3 regions of the Lysobacter sp. CA196 genome follow, and region 1 is predicted to be linked to each of the others. Evidence: predicted binding sites of a transcription regulator. Region 1 holds the regulator's gene; each other region holds the start of a gene.
What was found. Region 1 encodes sigma-54, which starts transcription at its own class of promoters, with help from an activator protein. Its sites were predicted from a motif close to TGGCACGNGCNTTGC; they were not measured.
Positions count from the first base shown of each region.

Region 1 (6,386 bases):
TCCCGAGTCCCGAAACCCGAGTCCCTACGCCAAACCCCATGCCCTACAGCCACCTCAACGATTACCCCGCTGAAATCCGCGAACGCGCCGCCCGCATCCGGCTGGCCTGCTTCGACGTGGACGGCACGCTGACCGACGGTCGCCTGACCTACGACAGCGAAGGGCGCGAGCTCAAGAGTTTTCATGTCCAGGACGGCCAGGGCCTGTCGCTGTTGGGCAAGTTCGGCATCGCCGTGCATTTCGTCACCGCCCGCGGCGGCGTCATCGCCGCCCAGCGCGCGGCCGAGCTCGGCGCGACCGCCCATGGCGATGTCGCCGACAAGCTCGCCTGCGTGCAGCAGATCGCCGCCGGCCTGGGGCTGTCGCTGGACCAGGTCGCCTTCATGGGCGACGACCTCGCCGACCTCAAGATCCTGCCCCACGTCGGCCTGTCGGTCGCCCCGGGCAATGCTCACCCCTGGGTGCGCGAGCGCGTGCACTGGCGCACCGTGGCGCGCGGCGGCGAAGGCGCGGCGCGCGAACTATGCGACCTGCTGCTCGGCGCGCAGGGCCACGCCGAGCGCGTGCTGACCGGTGCGCTCGGATGAGCTGGCGCGGCATGCTGACCCTGATCCTGATGGCCGCCGCGGCGTTGAGCGGCTGGGCGTTGTGGTCGCAACGCGACAAGAACCACGGCGACGGCCATGCCGAGGCGCGCCCGGACTACGTGCTCAACCAGTTCGAGGCGGTCGTGCTCAACAAGGAGGGCAAGGAATCGTTCACCTTGCGCGCGCCGAAGCTGACCCGCGACCCGAACGAAAAGACCCTGGACGTCACCACTCCGCTGTTCCTGATCCCGCCGAAGGCCGGCGGCAACGGTGGGCCGTGGGAAGTGCGCTCGCAGCGCGGCTGGGTCAACGCCGAGGGCGACGAAGTGCGCCTGCGCGGCCAAGTCAAGGCCGACAGCACCAATGCCGACGGTAAGCCGATCAACATCAGCACCGAGGAACTGAACGTGTTCCCCGATGCGAACAAGGCCACCTCAGCCGTTCCGGTCAGGTTGATTCAGCCCGGCACTATAATGAACGGCTCGGGATTGCAGGCCGATCTCGAAACCAAGAACGTCACCATCCCCAACGTCAAGGTCCGCTATGAAGCGAAAGCCCGCTAACTGGCCGGCGCTGTGCCTGGTCGCCCTTCTGCTGGCGCCGGCGGCCGCGCTCGCGCGCTCTTCGGACCGCAACCAGCCCATGGATGCCGGCGCCGACAGCAGCAATTGCTCGGTCAGCACCGATTCGGGCCCCTGCGTGCTGACCGGCAACGTCAAGATCACTCAAGGCACCTTGATCATCAATGCCGCCAAGGCCGACATCAAGCGCGCCGGCGGCGACATCAGCTTCGTCACCCTGACCGGCTCGCAGGCGACGCTGAAGCAGGAGCTCGACGACGGCGCACCGTTCAACGGCCGCGCCAACAAGATCGAGTACGACATGCCGAAGGACACCATCGTCTTGACCGGCAACGCCTACGTCGACAAGAACGGCGACACCATCAAGAGCGAACGCATCGTCTACAACTCCAAGACCGGCCAGGTCGAGAGCGGCGGCACCGGCGGCCGCGTCAACATTCGCATGCTGCCCAAGAGCAAAACCGCCGCCCCGGCCAAGGGAGGCGGCTGATGCTGGTCGCACAAGGCCTGCGCAAGGCCTACCGCTCGCGCGAAGTCGTGCGCGACTTCGGCCTGACCCTCGATGCGGGCGAAGTGGTCGGCCTGCTCGGCCCCAACGGCGCCGGCAAGACCACCTGCTTCTACATGATCGTCGGCCTGGTCCCGGCCGATGCCGGCCAGATCGTCCTCGACGGCAAGGACATCACCTCCGAGCCGATGTACGCCCGCGCCAAGTACGGCGTCGGCTACCTGCCGCAGGAACCCTCGGTGTTCCGCAAGCTCAGCGTCGCCGACAACCTGCGCCTGGTGCTGGAACTGCGCGACGACCTCGACCGCGCCGGCATCGAGCGCGAGCTGGCCAGCCTGATGGACGAACTGCAGGTGACCCACGTCGCCGAGCAGCTCGGCGCCAGCCTGTCCGGCGGCGAGCGCCGCCGCGTCGAGATCGCCCGCGCCCTGGCCGCCCGGCCGCGCCTGATGCTGCTGGACGAACCCTTCGCCGGCGTCGACCCCATTTCGGTCGGCGAGATCCAGCGAATCGTGCGCCATCTCAAGAATCGCGGCATCGGAGTGTTGATCACGGACCATAACGTCCGTGAAACCTTGGGCATTTGCGACCGGGCGTATATCCTGAACGACGGTGGCGTGCTCGCGCAGGGGGCTCCGGACGCGCTGCTGGCCAATCCCGATGTCCGCCGTGTCTATCTGGGCGAGCAGTTCCGTCTGTAACCTAGCGGTTGCCGGGCGCGGACGGCGCCCACGACGCGCGACCCGGGCCGACAGCCATCTCAGGTCGCGTTAGTCATCGATGATGAAGCCTCGCCTCCAAGCCTCGCTCGGACAACAATTGGTGATGACACCGCAATTGCGGCAGGCGATTCGCCTGCTGCAGCTGTCGGCTGTCGAACTGGAAGCCGAACTGGCCACTGCGATCGAGAGCAACCCGCTGCTCGACTGGACCGATCCGTCCGCGGTCAACGAAGACGAGCCGCGCCCGCCGCCGAGCACCGAGGAAGGCGCCGAAGCGCCGACCGTCGAGCCCGAATGGACCATGGACGACGGCGAGACCTGGTACGAACGGGTCGGCCCCTCCGACCACAGCGATGAGGACTCGCCCGCGGCCGAACAGGTCGCCGAGGCCGAGACCCTGCACGACCATCTGCTGTGGCAGCTGCACCTCAGCCCGCTGTCGCAGCGCGACCGCAGCATCGGCGTGGCCCTGATCGAGGCGATCGACGACGACGGCTACCTGCGCGAAAGCCTGGCGGCGATCGTCGAATCGCTGGCGATGGGGGTGAGCGAGGAAGAGGTCGCCACCGTGCTGCACCAGGTGCAGCGCTTCGACCCGGTCGGCTCCGGCGCGCGTTCGCTCAGCGAATGCCTGAGCCTGCAGCTCAACACCTTGTCCGACGACACCCCGGGCAAGGCGCTGGCCCTGGTGATCGCCGGCGAACCGCTGGAGCGCCTGCCGCGGGTCGGCGCGGCCGGCCTGGCCAGCGAACTCAAGCGCGACATCGCCGAGGTCGAGACCGCGGTGCAGTTGCTGCGCTCGCTCGACCCGCGCCCCGGCGCGCAGATGGGCGCGATCTCCACCGACACCTATGTCACCCCCGACGTGGTGATCTGGCGCCAGAACGGCCTGTGGCGCGTGGCCCTGTCGGAAGCGATGCGTCCGCGCATCTCGATCCACCGCGGCTACGAAAGCATGATCCGCCACGCCAACGCCTCCGATGCCAGCTATCTGCGCGGCCATCTGCAGGAAGCGCGCTGGCTGCTCAAGAGCCTGGAAGCGCGCGGCGACACCTTGCTCAAGGTCGCGCGCTGCCTGCTCAAGCAACAGGCCGGGTTCCTCGAATTCGGCGACAGCGCACTGCGTCCGCTGACCCTGCGCGAGGTCGCCAACGAAGTCGGCCTGCACGAATCCACGGTCTCGCGCGCGATCGCCCGCAAGTACGCGCGCACCCCCCGCGGGACCATGCCGCTGCGCGCTTTCTTCGCCTCCGGCATCGACACGGGTTCCGGCGGCGAAGCCTCCAGCACCGCGATCCAGGCCATGATCCGGCGCCTGATCGAGGCCGAGAACCCGCGCAAACCCTTGTCCGACGCGCGCCTGGCCGAAACCCTCAAGGCCACCGGCGTGCCGGTCGCGCGCCGCACCGTGGCCAAGTACCGCGAGGCGATGAGCATTCCCTCGTCGCAGGAACGCGTGCGCATGGCCTGAGGCCGCCAAATCCCGCAAAGCCGCTGGATTTCGGCCTCTATTCCCCATCGAATCAGTGACTTAACAATGGCCTACGACCATTGTTGCGGTCTTGCCACTTGCACCTGGAACTGAGCGTGAGATGCTGGAATCCCTGGCCCCGGCCAGGGCGTCAATCAGGCTCCGAAGCCCGCCGACGAGCGACGGCCCGGAGCCCAGTCTGCATTCTCCCGCGACGTGAAGGAGGTCTCCGATGCGTATCGAAACCCACGGCCAGCAACTGGAAGTCACTGCAGCCCTGCGTGACTATGTGGAAACCAAGCTGGCCCGTCTGCAACGCCATTTCGACCAACCCTTCGACGTGCGTACCCAGCTCAGTCTCGACAAGCCCGACCACCGCGCCGAGGCCACCGTTCTCATCGCCGGCCGTACCCTGCACTGCGACGCCGCCGCCATCGACATGTACGCCGCGATCGATCTGCTCGCCGACAAGCTCGACCGCCTGCTCATGAAGCACAAGAGCAAGCAAGTCGATCACCACCGTGGCGAAAGCCTCGCACGCAACGGCGAATTCGTCGGCTGAACCCGGCCCCCGGGACCCGGTCATCGATCCAGACACGCTGTCATGCCGCTTTATGAATTACTGAGTGCGGAACGGGTCGCGATCCTGGTCGAACCCGGCGATCGCAATACCGTGCTCGACGTCGCCGCGCGCATGCTCTGCGACAGCAACTCCTCCACTGCGTTCGCCCTGCGCGCAAGCCTGGGCGAACGCGAACGGCTCGCCAGCACCGCCATCGGCCACGGCGTCGCCATTCCGCACGCGCGTACGCCCCTGTTCGAAAACAGCCGCGGCGCCTTTCTCAGGTTGGCCGAGCCGATCGATTTCGGCGCCATCGACGGGCGCCCGGTCGACCTGGTCCTGGCCATGGCCATTCCCGAGCATCACGTCCAGCAGCATCTGCAATTGCTGGCCGAGCTGGCCGAGCGCTTCGCCGACGGCGGCTTCCTCGACCGATTACGCTCGGCGCCGAACGTCGCCGAGCTGAGTTATCGCCTGCTCGACCACTGTCGCCGCAGCGCGGCCTGAGCCCTGCCGTTCCGAGATGTGCAGTTCCGGGATGTGTTGATTCCAGCGGCACCGCTCCGAGCCGTGTCGATCCGAGCCACGCTCCTTTCCCCAACCGCTGAGCGGCTCATCGGCCTGCCTCGCCCGCCTTCTTCACACCGCGCCGCGAATGCGACCGGTTCCGCACCGATGCGGACACTGCCATCGCTTTGCTCGTAAACTTCCGCCCATGAGCAAGAGCATCCGTGCAGGCGAACTGTTCGAACAGCAGCGCGAGCGACTCGCCCTGCGCTGGGTAGCCGGCCAACGCGGCGACGGCCGTCTGGTCGAAGCGGTCAATACGGTCGCACGGCGTCCGTCGCTGGCCGGCTACCTCAATGCGATCTACCCGAACAAGGTGCAGATCCTCGGCACCGAGGAACTGACCTGGCTCGACGGCCTGGACTCGCGGCTGCGCTGGGAAACGATCGAGAAGATCATCCAGTTCCGGCCCCTGGCCCTGGTCATCAGCAAGGACCAGCCCTGCCCCGAAGACCTGCGCATCGCCGCCGAGGAAACCGACACCCCGCTGTGGGTGTCGCCGCGCCGCGGCCATGAGTTGCTCAACCACCTGCAATATCACCTGGCGCGCGCGCTCGCCCCTCAGATCACCCTGCACGGGGTGTTCATGGAGATCTATTCGATCGGTGTGCTGATCACCGGCGAATCCGGATCGGGCAAGAGCGAACTCGCGCTCGAACTGGTGACCCGCGGCCACCGCCTGGTCGCCGACGACGCCCCGGAATTCACCCAGATCGCGCCCGACGTGCTCGATGGCACCTGCCCCGACATGCTCCAGGACCTGCTCGAAGTGCGCGGCCTGGGCGTGCTCAACATCCGCCAGATGTTCGGCGACACCGCGGTCAAGAACAACAAATACCTGCGCCTGATCGTGCACCTGACCAAGCCGATGAGCGAACCGATCCCGGCCGGGATCGAGCGCCTCACCGGCGACACCGGCATCCGCCGCGTGCTCGATCTCGACGTGCCGATGATCACCCTGCCGGTCATGCCCGGCCGCAACCTCGCCGTGCTCACCGAAGCGGCGACGCGGCTGCACAGCCTGCGCATGAAAGGCCTGGACCCGGCCGCGGCCTTCATCGCCCGGCACAGCAACTTCCTGGAGCGCGGCGAATCGTGAGCAATCCCCTTTTCGAAACCGGCTCGGCCGAGTCGAACGCCTTCACCCTGGTCATCGTCAGCGGCATGTCCGGCTCGGGCAAGTCGGTGGCGCTGAACACCTTCGAAGACCTGGGCTTCTACTGCGTCGACAACCTGCCGGCGGAACTGCTGCCGCAATTCGTGCAGAACGTGATCAAGGCCGAGGAAGGCATGCCGACCAAGCTCGCGGTCGGCATCGACGTGCGCAACCGCCACAGCGACCTGGCCAACATCCCGGAGTGGCTGTCGGCGGTGGGCGCGCTCGGCGC
Region 1 is NZ_JBQJIN010000011.1:89,495-95,880, forward strand. Features, by position in the region: gene ACTOWK_RS12135 (KdsC family phosphatase) at 39-587, shown strand; gene lptC (LPS export ABC transporter periplasmic protein LptC) at 584-1,150, shown strand; gene lptA (lipopolysaccharide transport periplasmic protein LptA) at 1,131-1,658, shown strand; gene lptB (LPS export ABC transporter ATP-binding protein) at 1,658-2,377, shown strand; gene ACTOWK_RS12155 (RNA polymerase factor sigma-54) at 2,460-3,869, shown strand; gene hpf (ribosome hibernation-promoting factor, HPF/YfiA family) at 4,102-4,431, shown strand; gene ACTOWK_RS12165 (PTS sugar transporter subunit IIA) at 4,474-4,938, shown strand; gene hprK (HPr(Ser) kinase/phosphatase) at 5,147-6,097, shown strand; gene rapZ (RNase adapter RapZ) at 6,094-6,386, shown strand, end outside.

Region 2 (6,386 bases), on a different contig from region 1:
ACCACGCCGACATCTCGCCGTTGTCTTCATCGCCGGGATAGCCCTGGCCGATCTCGCCGCCGACGTACAGGCGATCGAGGATGTCGCGCACTTTTTCCTGGATCCGCCACGGCTGGCCGGCGGCGGCGTACATATACGGAATATGGTGCGAGGGCTGGTTGCTGTGGCCGTACTGGCCCATGCGCACGTCGCGCGCTTCGAGCATTTCATGGATCACCTCGCCGTAGCTGCCGACCTCGAAGGTGCCCGGCGTGGCGAAGAACAGGTCGAGCTTGTTGCCCAGGGCGGTGCGCCCGCCGTACAGCGCGCTCAGGCCGGCACCGTCCTGCGGCGCATGGAAGGCCATGTTCCAGGCATTGGTCTCGGTGTAGTCGCCGCCCCAGCGGGTCGGGTCGAACTCGGTGGCGGTGTAGCGCCAGCGGCCGTCGCGATGGCGGCCGATGAAGAAGCCGAGTGGCGGGTTGAACAGGTTGACGTAACCGAGCGCGCGATTGCGGTAGTACGCCGCATCGTCGCGATAGCTCGCCTGGTAGGGATCGTCGGCGCCGGCCTCCTGCGCCAGCGCGCCGGCCAGACGGCCGATGGCGAAGTCGTTGATGTAGCCATCCATCGACCACGACAAGCCTTCGCCGACCGTAGTGTCGGTGTAGCCGCTGAAGATCGCCCGCTCGATGCCCTTGCGGCCCGCACCCGGCACCGGGCTGACGCTGGAAGCGTTGCGGATCGCCGACTGATAGAACGAGCGCACGTCGAAATTGCGCACGCCCTTGAGCCAGGCGTCGGCAAAGGCGATATCCGAACTGGTGCCGACCATCAGGTCGGCATAGCCCGGCGAGGACCAGCGCGCGATCCAGCCGCCGTCGCGGTACTGCTGGACGAAGCCGTCGATCATCTCGCCGGCGTGGCTCGGAGTCAGCAATACATAGGCCGGCCAGCTGGTGCGGTAGGTGTCCCAGAAGCCGTTGTTGACATAGACCTTGCCGTCGACGACGGCCGCGCCGGTGGCGCCGGCGCTGTCCTTGCCGGCCGGCGCCGAGAACGGACTCGCATATTTGTACAGCGGCCGCTCGGCGGTGCCGGTGTTCTCGTAACCGCTGTTGGGGTACAGGAACAAGCGGTAGAGGTTGGAATACAGCACCGCTTGCTCGTGCGCCGGCGCGCCCTCGGCGCGGACGATGCCGAGCTTGGCGTCCCAGGCGGCGCGCGCGCGTTCGCGCACCGCATCGAAGCCTTCGTCGGCGCCGATTTCCAGTTCCAGGTTGCGCTGCGCCTGTTCGACGCTGATCAGCGAAGTGGCGATGCGCATCGTCACCTGGCGGGTGGGGTCGCCGCTGAGGTCGAAGCCGTACCAGGCCGAGACGCGGTCGCGCCCGGCCTTGTCGCGGTCGAGCCGGGCGCCGTCGCGGATCGGCCGGTCGAAACGCGCGTAGAAGAACAAGCGCGAGGCGCCGGTCGAGAGCTTGCTCATGCTCTCGCTCCAACCGCTCAGCGCGCGGCCGTCGCGGTCGAGACGAATGTCGCCGTGTTCGTCGCGATGGTCGAACAGCAACTGCGCGCGGGTCTCGCCGGGCTCGGCCGGGAAGGTAAAGCGCATGACCGCGGCGTGGTCGGTCGGGGTCATCTCGACAACCAGGCCATTGTCGAAGCGCACCCGGTAGTAATCGGCACGCGCGGTTTCCTCGTCGTGGCCGAAACTCAGCGCGCGCTTGCTGCGGTCGAATTCGGGCCGGCCCTCGCCGATCGCCGGCATCACGTGGAAGGTCTGGCGGTCGCCCATCCACGGGCTCGGCTCGTGCGACAGCGCGAAGGCTTCGATGCGCGGGCGGTTGTCGTCGCCGTTGCGCTCCTGGTACTGGTAGATCCAGTGCGAGCCGGCGTTCGTGGTCGGGGTCCAGAAGTTGAAGCCGTGCGGCACCGCGACCGCCGGGAAGGTGTTGCCGCGCGAGAAGCGGCTGTTGGAATTGCTGCCGCGGCGGGTGTCCACATAGTCGCTGGGGCGCAGCGCGGCGCGCTTGCCCTTGGCGAGCGCGGGCGCCGGCGCGATGCGCAAGTCGTCGAGATAGCCCTGGTACGGCAACGCAGTGTCGCCCTCGTGGACCAGCAGGATCTTGCGCACGCGCCGTCCGGCCGCGACTTCGCCGATGCGGCTGCTGACCGCGTTCCATTGATCGGGATAGAGCAGCCGGGCCATGCCCTGCGCGCGCGCGGTCAAGCCGTTGCCGTACAGATCCAGCGGTTTGCGCTGCGACAGACGGCTGCCGTCGTCGAACACCAGGTCGATGGCGACATAGGTCGAGCCGTTGCGCAATGCATCCAGCTTCGACGGTGCGGGCTGGCCGGCGATATGCGCGCTCGACAGCGGGAACAGGCGGTAGGACAGCACAGAGTCCTTGGCCACCGCGATGTCGACCTCGACGACCTGCGCGCTTTGCGCCGCGCCGCTGCCGACGCCCTGGTAACGCAGCGAGCGCAGGCCGCTGAAGCCCATGCCGGGTTTCGCGGTGAGGGCGGCGGCCGCGGGCGGGCCGCCGTCGGCGCTCAGGCGCGGCGCCGGGTCGGCCGTTACCGGGGGCTGGGCCCCTGCCGCGGTCGCGGGCTCGGCCGCAGCCGGCTCACCGGCCTCGAACGAGGTCCAGAAGCTGCGCACCGGCCCGGCCATCGCCGTGGGCACCAGAGCCCAGGCCACGGCCAGCGCCAATGCGTGTTTCGCCGTCGTCCCTGCGCCATTGCGGCGCACTTTCCACCTTGCCGACATTCCCGCTCCCGTTGCCCGGACGGCGATCGCCTCCGATTCGCGTCGCGCCGACCGGCGAACGCCCCTGCTTCTCCCGATTTAAATCGATCTAAATCGACCTTGTCAAACCGCGGCGCAGCATTCGCCCACCCCGCCAGGCTGGCAAAAAAGCCAATCCGAACAAGCACTTCCGCCACAAGTTCCGGTCCGGATCGCCTGCCTTTGGCACACCTCTTGCGTCACCCCATCAAGAATGTGATTTGCATCACATTTTTGTATTGGTCTAGACCTCACCTGCAGCCCTCCGCTACACGGAAGTCCGTCCCACCATGCCCAACCCGCATCGACTTGCCCTCTCCATTGCTTTAGCGACCGCAAGCGCAATCTGCCCCTCAACGTCAGCTTTTGCTGCAGAGCGTCAAACAGCCGCCGCCAATCCGATGCCGGACATCGAGCGCTTGCGCGCCGACCGGCAGTGGCTGGCCGCGCTGGCGCGCATCGAAAGCGCCCAGGCCGCGACGCCCGGCGACGACCGCCTGTACCGACTGCAGGTGCTGACCCTGGCCGACCTCGGCAGCGCGCACCGCGCCTGGGCCCTGTATCAAGCCCGCCCCGAATTGTTCGACGCGCCCGAGCGCCAGCGCCTCGACTCCGGCCGCCTCGCCCGCCTTGCGGTATGGGGCAGCCTGTTCCCCGAAGACGAGGCCACCCGCCTCGACGAAATGCGCAGCGCCCGCGACGCCTTCGAGCAATACCGCGCCAACCAGACCCCGCAGCAACGTCAGGCCGACCTGCGCACGCGCTTCGACGAGCTGATGCTGCTCAATCACCTCGAACGCCATGCCGACGTGGTCGAACGCTACCGCGCGCTGCAGGCCGAAGGCGTCGACATTCCGATGTATGCCTTGTCGAAGGTCGGCGCCTCCCTGCTCGCCGACAAACGCCCCGAGGAAGCCGCGACCGTACTCGAACGGGTTGTGCGCGAGTGGCCCGAGGATCACGATTCGCAACTGCAGCTGGCCTACGCCTATTCGGAAAGCGAGCGTTTCGACGACGCCCTGGCCCAACTCGACAAGATCAAGGCGGCCGAGCCGGCCTGGGTGCGCGTCAACGGCGCCAAGCAGAGCTTCGAAAACTGGCGCCACTACGACGCCGACAGCACCCAGACCATGATCCGCCTCTACGGCGAGGACACCGTCGGCGCGCAGCAGCAGTTGGAAACGATGGCCGCGATCGGCCCGGACAACCCCAGCCTGCAGACCAATCTCGGCGTGGCCTATCAAAAACGCGGCTGGACCGATCGCGCGCTGCAACGCTTCCAGATGGCGAGCACGCTCGAACCGACCAGCGTCGGCGCGCGCATCGGCCAGATCGGTTCCTACCTCGAACACGCCCGCGTCGACCTGGCACGGCCGATCCACGATGAGTTGATCGCCCACCGTCCGCGCGACGTGCAGGTCAAGCAGATGGGCGAGTCCTGGGACCATCGCCTGGGCTGGCAATGGTCGCTCAGCACCGCCGGCGGCCGCAGCGATGCGCGCGGCGGCAGCGCGGCCGCATCGCCGCTCGGCACTCGCGACGCCGTGCACCGTTTCGAGATCCGCAGCCCGCTGATCGACGACCGCTGGCGCCTGACCGCGCATGCCCAGGACGCCTGGGCCGATTACCCCGGCGACCGCGTCCACGACCGTCGCAGCGGCATCGGCGCGCTGTATGCCTACGACCGCCTCAGCCTGGGCTTCGGCGTCGACCGCGCCGACGACCGCTCGCTCGCCAGCGACGAGCGCACCGGTTATTACCTCGATGCCGGCTGGCGCCTCGACGATGCCTGGCGCGTCAATGCGTCGTGGTACCGGCAAACCCCGGAAGCCTCGCTGCAGGCGCGCGGCGCCGGCATCGACGCCGATGCCTTGAGCCTGGGTCTGCGCTGGACGCCGAGCGAACGCACCTCGCTCGGCGCGACCGCGCAGCAACTGCGCTACAGCGACGACAACCGACGCAGCGCGCTCGCGCTGAGCCTCGATCAACGCCTGTACACGCGGCCGCATCTGCAGATCGCCGGCCTGGCCGATCTGTCGACCAGCCGCGCCAGCCGCCGCGACGCCGACGTGCCCTATTTCAACCCCAGCCGCGACGCCTCGCTGAATCTTGGTGTGCGCCTGGATCACGTCGCCTGGCGCCGCTACACCCGCCACTTCGTGCAACGCCTCAGCGCCAGCGCCGGGCCGTATTGGCAGCAGGGCCATGGCAGCGCCTGGGTGCCGCAACTGCGCTACGAACACGAATGGCGTTTCGGCAGCGGCCGCACGCTCAACTACGGCCTCAACTGGTCGCGTCCGGTCTACGACGGCGTGCGCGAAGACCGCGTCGCCTTCGATCTGAGCTTCCGTTGGGGAGAGGAATGAACATGCTGTCTTACGCTGCCCGCTTCGCTGTCGCCCGCCCCGTCCCGCGCACAACCGCATCTGCGCGTCTGCGCCGGGTGATCCACCGGGCGGTCGTATGCGCCGTGCTGGCCGTGGCCGCTTGGGCGCCGCTCGCAGCCGGCGCCAGCGAACTGTTGGTGCTGAGCTATCACGACGTGCGCGACGAAGTGGCGCGCAAGGGCGACCCGGATGCCTACGCCGTCAGCACCCAGAACTTCGCCGCGCACCTGGACTGGCTGTCCGGCCACGGCTACCACCCGGTCTCGCTGAGCGAGATCATCGCCGCCTCACGCGGCGGCAAGCCGCTGCCGCCCAAGGCGGTGCTGCTGACCTTCGACGACGGCCTGCGCAGCATCTACACCCACGTCTTCCCGCTGTTGCGCGCTTACAACTATCCGGCACTGATGGCGGTGGTGACCTCCTGGGTCGACCTGCCGCCCGATCAGAAAGTCGACTACGGCCCGCGCATGTTCACCCACGACGACTTCGTCACCTGGGCGCAATTGCGCGAAATGCAGGCCTCCGGCCTGGTCGAAGTCGCCTCGCACAGCCACGCCCTGCACCGCGGTGTGACCTCCAACCCGCAGGGCAACACCATGCCCGCCGCGATCACCCGCGCCTGGAACGAGAAAACCCAGCGCTACGAAACCGAAGCCGAGTACCTGGCGCGCATCCGCAAAGACCTCGGCGACAGCGCCGCCGAGATCAAGCGCGAACTCGGCGTCGGCCCGAAGTCGGTGATCTGGCCGTACGCGGCCTACAACAGCCAGACCAATGCGATCGCCGACGAACTCGGCATGGCGGTGACCTTCGATCTGGAAGGCCGCCACCAGAAGATCGGCGCCGACCTGCACGGCCTGGCGCGCCTGCTGGTGTTCAACAACCCCACCATCAACGACCTGGCCTACGAGCTGCGCCACGACGAGGCACTCGACGGCCTGCGCGCCTTGCAGGTCGATCTGGATTACGTCTACGACGCCGACCCGGCGCAGCAAGCGCGCAATCTCGACAAGCTGATCGAACGGGTCAAGCAGATCGGCCCGAGCCACGTATTCCTGCAGGCCTTCGCCGACCCGGACGGCAACGGCTCGGCCGATGCGCTGTATTTCCCGAACCGGCATTTGCCGATGCGCGCCGACCTCTATAACCGCGTCGCCTGGCAACTCAAGACCCGCGCCCACGTCAAGGTGTTCGCCTGGTTGCCGGTGCTCGGTTTCGAGCTGCCC
Region 2 is NZ_JBQJIN010000017.1:94,392-100,777, forward strand. Features, by position in the region: gene ACTOWK_RS15645 (GH92 family glycosyl hydrolase) at 1-2,755, opposite strand, end outside; gene pgaA (poly-beta-1,6 N-acetyl-D-glucosamine export porin PgaA) at 3,175-5,139, shown strand; gene pgaB (poly-beta-1,6-N-acetyl-D-glucosamine N-deacetylase PgaB) at 5,142-6,386, shown strand, end outside.
Region 2: the regulator sigma-54 is predicted to act here: its motif matches at 2,958-2,972, upstream of pgaA (poly-beta-1,6 N-acetyl-D-glucosamine export porin PgaA).

Region 3 (6,386 bases), on a different contig from region 1:
ACTCGGCGCCGCGGTACAGCTCGGTGTGGCCCTTCTGGCGTCCGAAGCCTTTGACTTCGGTGACGGTGATGCCCGACACGCCGACTTCCGTCAGCGCCTCGCGCACCTCGTCGAGCTTGAACGGGCGGATGATGGCAATGATCAGTTTCATCTCGCAGCTCCGTGGTGGTTCGTGTGCAGTCGTGCGCCGGGCGTGCTCAGAACGCCTTGGTCACGGTCAGGGTGAAGGCGTCGTCGGCCAGGAAGTTGTCGTGGGCGTTGGTGTACAAGGCCTGTTCGGCATCGGTGTCGCTGTAGGCGGCGGCGACCGAGAAGCCGTTGTCGAAGCTCTTGGTCACGCCCACTTTCCAGTCGGCGTACTCGAAGTCCTTGTTGTGCTCGATCCACTGCTTGCCGCCGTGGACGTTGAGCGTCCAGCTCGGCTGGAAGGTCCAGTTGAGGTTGGCGTCGAGGTAGCCGCTGCCGTCGGAATCGGCATAGCCGAACAGGTCGGTCACGGCATAGGAGTACTTGAGTCCGACCGAGACCGTCTCCGACGGCGCCAAGGTGCCGCCTAGGTAGATCTCGGTGGTGTCGGGGCTGTTGAAGCCGCTCGGGTAATCGCCGGGGTAGTAATAGGTCAGCACGCCGACGTCGTAGGAGAACAGCTCGCCGGCCTTGCCGCGGTAGCCCACGTAGCCGTCGAGTTCGAGGCTGTTGGAGATGTCGTCGCCGATCACGACGGTGTCCGACAGCCAGCTGACGTTGCTGCCCCAGGCGCCGAGGTAGAAACCACTGTCGTGCGCGTACTCGATGCCGCCCTGCAAGGCGGGGTTCTGGTTGTTCTGCGACACCCCACGAAACAGGTAGTCGCTGGTCAGGCTCACCGAGCCCGAGGTTCCGGCGTGCGCGGACGCGGCCGCGAGTGTGGCGAACGCGAGCGCGGTGGCGAGCGCGGCCCTGGCTCGCGCGGTTTTGGCCCGCACGGTCTTGCCGGTGGCGCCGGCGTGTTCGGTTTTGCGATGTAACGACATGACGCAGGCTCCTCATAAGCGGTGGCCCCTCCCCGGTCATTGCTTCGTTGCGTTCCGGCCGCGTCGACGCGTGCATCGCGATGAGCCGGAGGGACGTGCGGTCGGACTCTGCGGTCCGCGCCTACGTCGAATGGCTGTCCTCCTGTGGTCGGTCGTGTCCGTGGCGGCGCCGGCCGATCGGTCGCGGCTCGATGGCTGCGTACTCGTCGCGCTGATGGCGATGCCGTGGTCGAAGATTTCGGTCGTCGTGCGCTTTGCTGTTTGTGTCCTGCGTTGGTTGCGGCAAGCCGCTCCCGCGACGTCGGCCGCAGGCCGATATCGGACGGATGAGGGCGAGTGGCGTCGCCCGGGTGGGTTCGTCTTCCCTGAAAGCGACACGGCCCGGAGCGTTAGCCCCGGGCCGTGTGCTGGTTTACCGCATGTCGCGCATCGCCTCCGCGCGCCGCCGCGTCGCATCCCGCCGCGCCGCATCGTAGCGGCGCGGGCGATCGGGATAACGCTTGGCTGGCACGAGGATGGATGCGTTCATGGCGATTAGACGGCGTAGTACATCTGGTATTCGAATGGGCGAGCCGGGAGCTTTCCGGAATGCGTTGAAGCGCATTCCGGCCCGGTGAGCGCCCGGTCCACAAGGACCGGGCCGGACATCCGCCGATCCGAAGATCCGATATACATCTGCGGCAATCTCCTTAGACGGCGTAGTACATCTGGTATTCGAGCGGATGAGTCGCGGCGCGGAACTTGGTCACTTCCTGCATCTTCAGCGTGATGTAGCTGTCGATGAAGTCGTCGGTGAACACGCCGCCGGCCTTGAGGAAGTCGCGGTCCTTGTCGAGCGCTTCGAGCGCCTGGTCGAGCGAGTGGCACACGGTCGGGATGCCCTTCTCCTCTTCCGGCGGCAGGTCGTAGAGGTCCTTGTCGCTCGGCGCGCCCGGGTCGATCTGGTTCTTGATGCCGTCCAGGCCGGCCATCATCAGCGCGGCGAAGGTCAGGTAGCCCGACTGGATCGGGTCGGGGAAGCGCATCTCGATGCGGCGCGCCTTCGGGTTGGCGACGTAGGGAATGCGGCAGCTGGCCGAACGGTTGCGGGCCGAATAGGCCAGCATCACCGGCGCTTCGTAGCCCGGCACCAGGCGCTTGTAGCTGTTGGTGCCCGAGTTGGTGAAGGCGTTGATCGCGCGCGCGTGCTTGAACACGCCGCCGATGTACCACAGCGCCATCTGCGACAGGCCGCCGTAGCCATCGCCGCTGAACAGGTTGACGCCGCCCTTGGCGAAGGACTGGTGCACGTGCATGCCGCTGCCGTTGTCGCCGACGATCGGCTTGGGCATGAAGGTCGCGGTCTTGCCGTTGCGGTGGGCGACGTTCTTGATGATGTACTTCATCGTCAACAGCTCGTCGGCCTTGGCGACCAGCGAGTTGAACTTGGTGCCGATCTCGCACTGACCGGCGTTGGCGACTTCGTGGTGGTGCACTTCGACTTCGATGCCGACCTGCTCGAGGGTCTTGCACATCTCGGCGCGGATGTCGTGCAGCGAGTCGAGCGGGGCGACCGGGAAGTAACCGCCCTTCACGCCCGGACGGTAACCGCTGTTGCCGCCTTCGTATTCCTTGCCCGAGTTCCAGGCGGCTTCTTCCGAATCGATGTGGAAGAAGGTGTGGCCCATCTCATTGGCGTAACGGACCGAGTCGAAGATGAAGAATTCGGGTTCCGGACCGAAGAAGGCCTGGTCGGCGACGCCGCTGGACTTCAGGTAAGCCTCGGCGCGCTTGGCGACGCCGCGCGGGTCGCGCGAATACGCCTGCATGGTCGCCGGGTCGAGGATGTCGCAGGTCAGCACGACGGTCGGGTCGGCGGTGAACGGGTCCAGGAACGCGGTCGAGGGATCCGGCAGCAGGATCATGTCCGACTCGTTGATGCCCTTCCAGCCGCTGATCGAGGAACCGTCGAACATCTTGCCGTCTTCGAACAGCGAGGGCTCGACGATGGACTTCGGGAAGGTCACGTGATGCTGCACGCCACGCATGTCGGTGAAACGCAGGTCGACGAATTCGACCTTGTGATCCTTGATGAGCTTTTCGACCTGTTCGAGAGACATGTTCGTTCCGGGAATGGGGAGTCAGGGTAAGAGTCGTGCAACGCGAGGGCATTGGAGCCGCCTGCCTTACAGGGAAGCAAGCGTCGTGCCAACTTTTATCTATCGCTAAGTTACTGAAATAAATGATAATCGCCGCTCCGCCGCCGTCTGGACGCACCATATAAAGGCACGAAACCGAGCAGTCGCACCAAGTTAGTGCAACACGCTTTCCGTTATTCTGGCGCGCCGCCGCGAACCCCCGATCGCGTCGCCGGCGCTCCTTTCCGCCCCCGACTCAAGACCCCCGCCCCTAATGACCGACCTGCTCGCCGCCCTGCTCCTCGGCATCATCGAAGGCATCACCGAATTCCTGCCGATCTCCAGCACCGGACATCTGCTGATCGCGCAACACTGGCTCGGCCACCGCTCCGACCTGTTCAACATCTCGATCCAGGCCGGCGCGATCCTGGCCGTGGTCGTCATTTACTGGCGCCGGCTGTGGACGTTGGCGACCGGCTTCGGCCAGCGCGACAACCGCGACTACCTGTTCAAGCTCGCCCTCGCCTTCGGGGTGACCGCGGTGCTCGGCATCGCGGTCAAGAAGGCCGGCTTCTCCTTGCCCGACCAGGTCCTTCCGATCGCCTGGGCGCTGGTGCTGGGCGGCGTGTGGATGATCGCGGCCGAACATTTCGCCGCCAAGCGCGCCGCCGCGCTCGGCGAACGCAGCGAGATCACCTGGGCCGTCGCCACCCTAGTCGGCATCGCCCAGGTCGTCGCCGGCGTGTTCCCGGGTACCTCGCGCTCGGGCGCGACGATCTTCATCGCCCTGCTCGCCGGCACCACCAGCCGCGCCGCGGCGACCGAGTTCACTTTCCTGATCGGCATCCCGACCATGTTCGCGGCCAGCGGCTACGAACTGCTCGGGGTGCTCGGCACGCCCGCCGCCGCCAACGAAGACTGGAACGCGCTCGGTGTGGCCTTCATCGCCTCGGCCGTGACCGCCTTCATCGCGGTGAAGTGGCTGTTGCGCTATATCCAGACCCACCGTTTCACGGCGTTCGCGATCTACCGCTTCGTGTTCGGCGCCGCGCTGTTGCTGTTGATGCCGTCCGGCAGTTGAATCGCATCGCCCCTGATCGCACCGCCCCACCGGCAGGAGCCGCCGCCATGAACGAAGCCGATCGCGCCGCCGAGCAGGAATTGCTCGACTACGCACAGCTGTCCGGGCCCGAACGCTACGCCGCCTTCGTCGCCGCCATCGCGCACACCGGGCAGCTATGGGTCGCCGAGTCCGGCGAGTTCGTGCTGACCCTGTTCGACGGCGATGGCCAGGAACTGCTGCCGGTCTGGCCCTCGACCGGCACCGCGCGCGCCGCCCTGGCGGCCGCGCCGAACCTCAAGGGCTATGCGCCGGTGCTGCGCGAGCTCGACGCCTGGCGCAGCAACGCCGCGCCGGCGCTGACCGAGGCCGGCCTCGGCGTCGGCGTGTTTCCGAACACCACGATGCAGTGCGCGGTGGTCACCCCGGCGGAACTGCTGGGGCATATCGACGCGGTGCTCGCCGATGAAAGCGAGCAGGAAGACGACGGCGACGGCGGCCTCGACCTGGAACGCGCCCAGCGCGAGCTGGCGCAGAAGTTCGCCAAGCCGAAGAGCTGAACCCCGAACGACGCAACGGCGCGTTTGCCCAGGAGCTGTGGGCATTATCGCGCTCGCGGCGCATCCTCTTCGACAAGGAGTCGTCATGCACCGAACCTGTTCTGCGGTAGCGCTCGTCGCGGCGCTCGCAGCCTGCGCGCAGGCTTCTTCCACCGGATCGAAACGCCCCGTCCCGACGTATCCGCAGCCGCAGACCCAAACCGGTCTGTTGCGCGCCTTCGATTGGTATCCGCTGACGGCCACCGACGCGCAAGGCCATCGCGTCCGCGAATTGCGCGGCGCGCGCAAACGTGGACTGATGGCGCGTTTTCGCGACGACGGTGCGTATGAACTCAAGGGCGTGTGCAATACCACCGGCGGTGCGTATCGGATCGAAGGCGAACGGATCGTGCACGACCAACGGATCGACGCGGTGCAGACCGTGGCAGGCTGCCGCCACGGCGCAATGATGGAGCGCGCTTTTTTCGCCCAGCCCCTGATCGGCGCGCGCTTCTCCATCGACACCCAGGGCCGCGCACCGATCCTGCGCGTCGCCGCCGACGACGGCGCACGCATGGAGCTGATCGGCCTGCCGGCCGCGCCGGCACGTTGAAGCGCGTTCGCGCGACCTGTTTTCTTCTTCGACAACGTGACCGAACTCGCGTTTACCCGAGCCGCGGCGATGGCGCGCAACGACACGCACGACTCAGGCTGTGCCCTCTGGCCAAGGAGGCCCTCATGCCCTCGTCCTGTTCCGTTTCCGTCGATTGCCGCCGTGTGCATCCGGTAGCGCTGGTCGCCGCACTGCTGTTCGCGCCGACCGCCTGCGGCGGCGACGGCCGGCCCGGCCACACCGAGGCGGCCGAGGCGACCGTGCCCGAGCGCGCGGTCGAACCGGGCGGCGTGCGCCCGGCCGCGACAACCCAGCGCCCGCCACCGCCGAAACCGGATCCGGGCCCGCAAGGCCTGGCCGGCTATCGCTGGCAGATCCTGCTCGCCACCACCGCCGACGGCCGCGCGCTGCCGGAGCTGCAATCGAACGAGTTTTCGCAGATCCATTTCGAGTTCGGCGACGACGGCCGCGTGAGCATCGAGGGACACTGCGGCGAAATGAGCGGCGACTATCGCCTGCGCGGCGACGTCGTCGAGGTGTCCGGTGAGGCCCAGCAGGCCCTGGGTGTACCAGCCCACTTGCCCAGGCGACTTCGATCGCGGTCCACGAACAGCTGCTCTCGCCTTACCGCTACCGCCTGGAAGGCCAGGGCGTGCGGCAGCGCCTGCGCTTGACCAGCCGTAACGGCACCCAGTTGGTCTTGCAGACGCAGGATGCGCTGTGGGGCAGCAAGCCGGTCGAGACGACGCTCGAGGTGGCGGCAAAAGAAGTCGATTGCGAAGGCCTGCCGGCCGCCGCATCCGGTTGCCTGTGGGTGCGCGAACTGCACTACGTCCTCGGCCGACGGGTGTCGGCCTCGGATTGGCAACGCTTCTACGGGCCGATCGAGGGCTATCGCCACCCACCCGGGGCGCACGAACTCGTGCGTGTGCGCCATTACCCGCTGAGGCTGCGCGACCGCCTCGTCAGTGCGTATGCGCTGGACTACGCCACGCCGTGGACGCCGGAACCGACCCACGAGAACGGCAGCGCAGGCGGAGCGGT
Region 3 is NZ_JBQJIN010000019.1:36,907-43,292, reverse strand. Features, by position in the region: gene ACTOWK_RS16295 (P-II family nitrogen regulator) at 1-151, opposite strand, end outside; gene ACTOWK_RS16290 (TorF family putative porin) at 198-1,013, opposite strand; gene glnA (type I glutamate--ammonia ligase) at 1,703-3,112, opposite strand; gene ACTOWK_RS16280 (undecaprenyl-diphosphate phosphatase) at 3,405-4,211, shown strand; gene ACTOWK_RS16275 (DUF2750 domain-containing protein) at 4,259-4,750, shown strand; gene ACTOWK_RS16270 (hypothetical protein) at 4,788-5,342, shown strand; gene ACTOWK_RS16265 (META domain-containing protein) at 5,468-6,016, shown strand; gene ACTOWK_RS16260 (DUF4377 domain-containing protein) at 6,013-6,386, shown strand, end outside.
Region 3: the regulator sigma-54 is predicted to act here: its motif matches at 3,189-3,203, upstream of glnA (type I glutamate--ammonia ligase).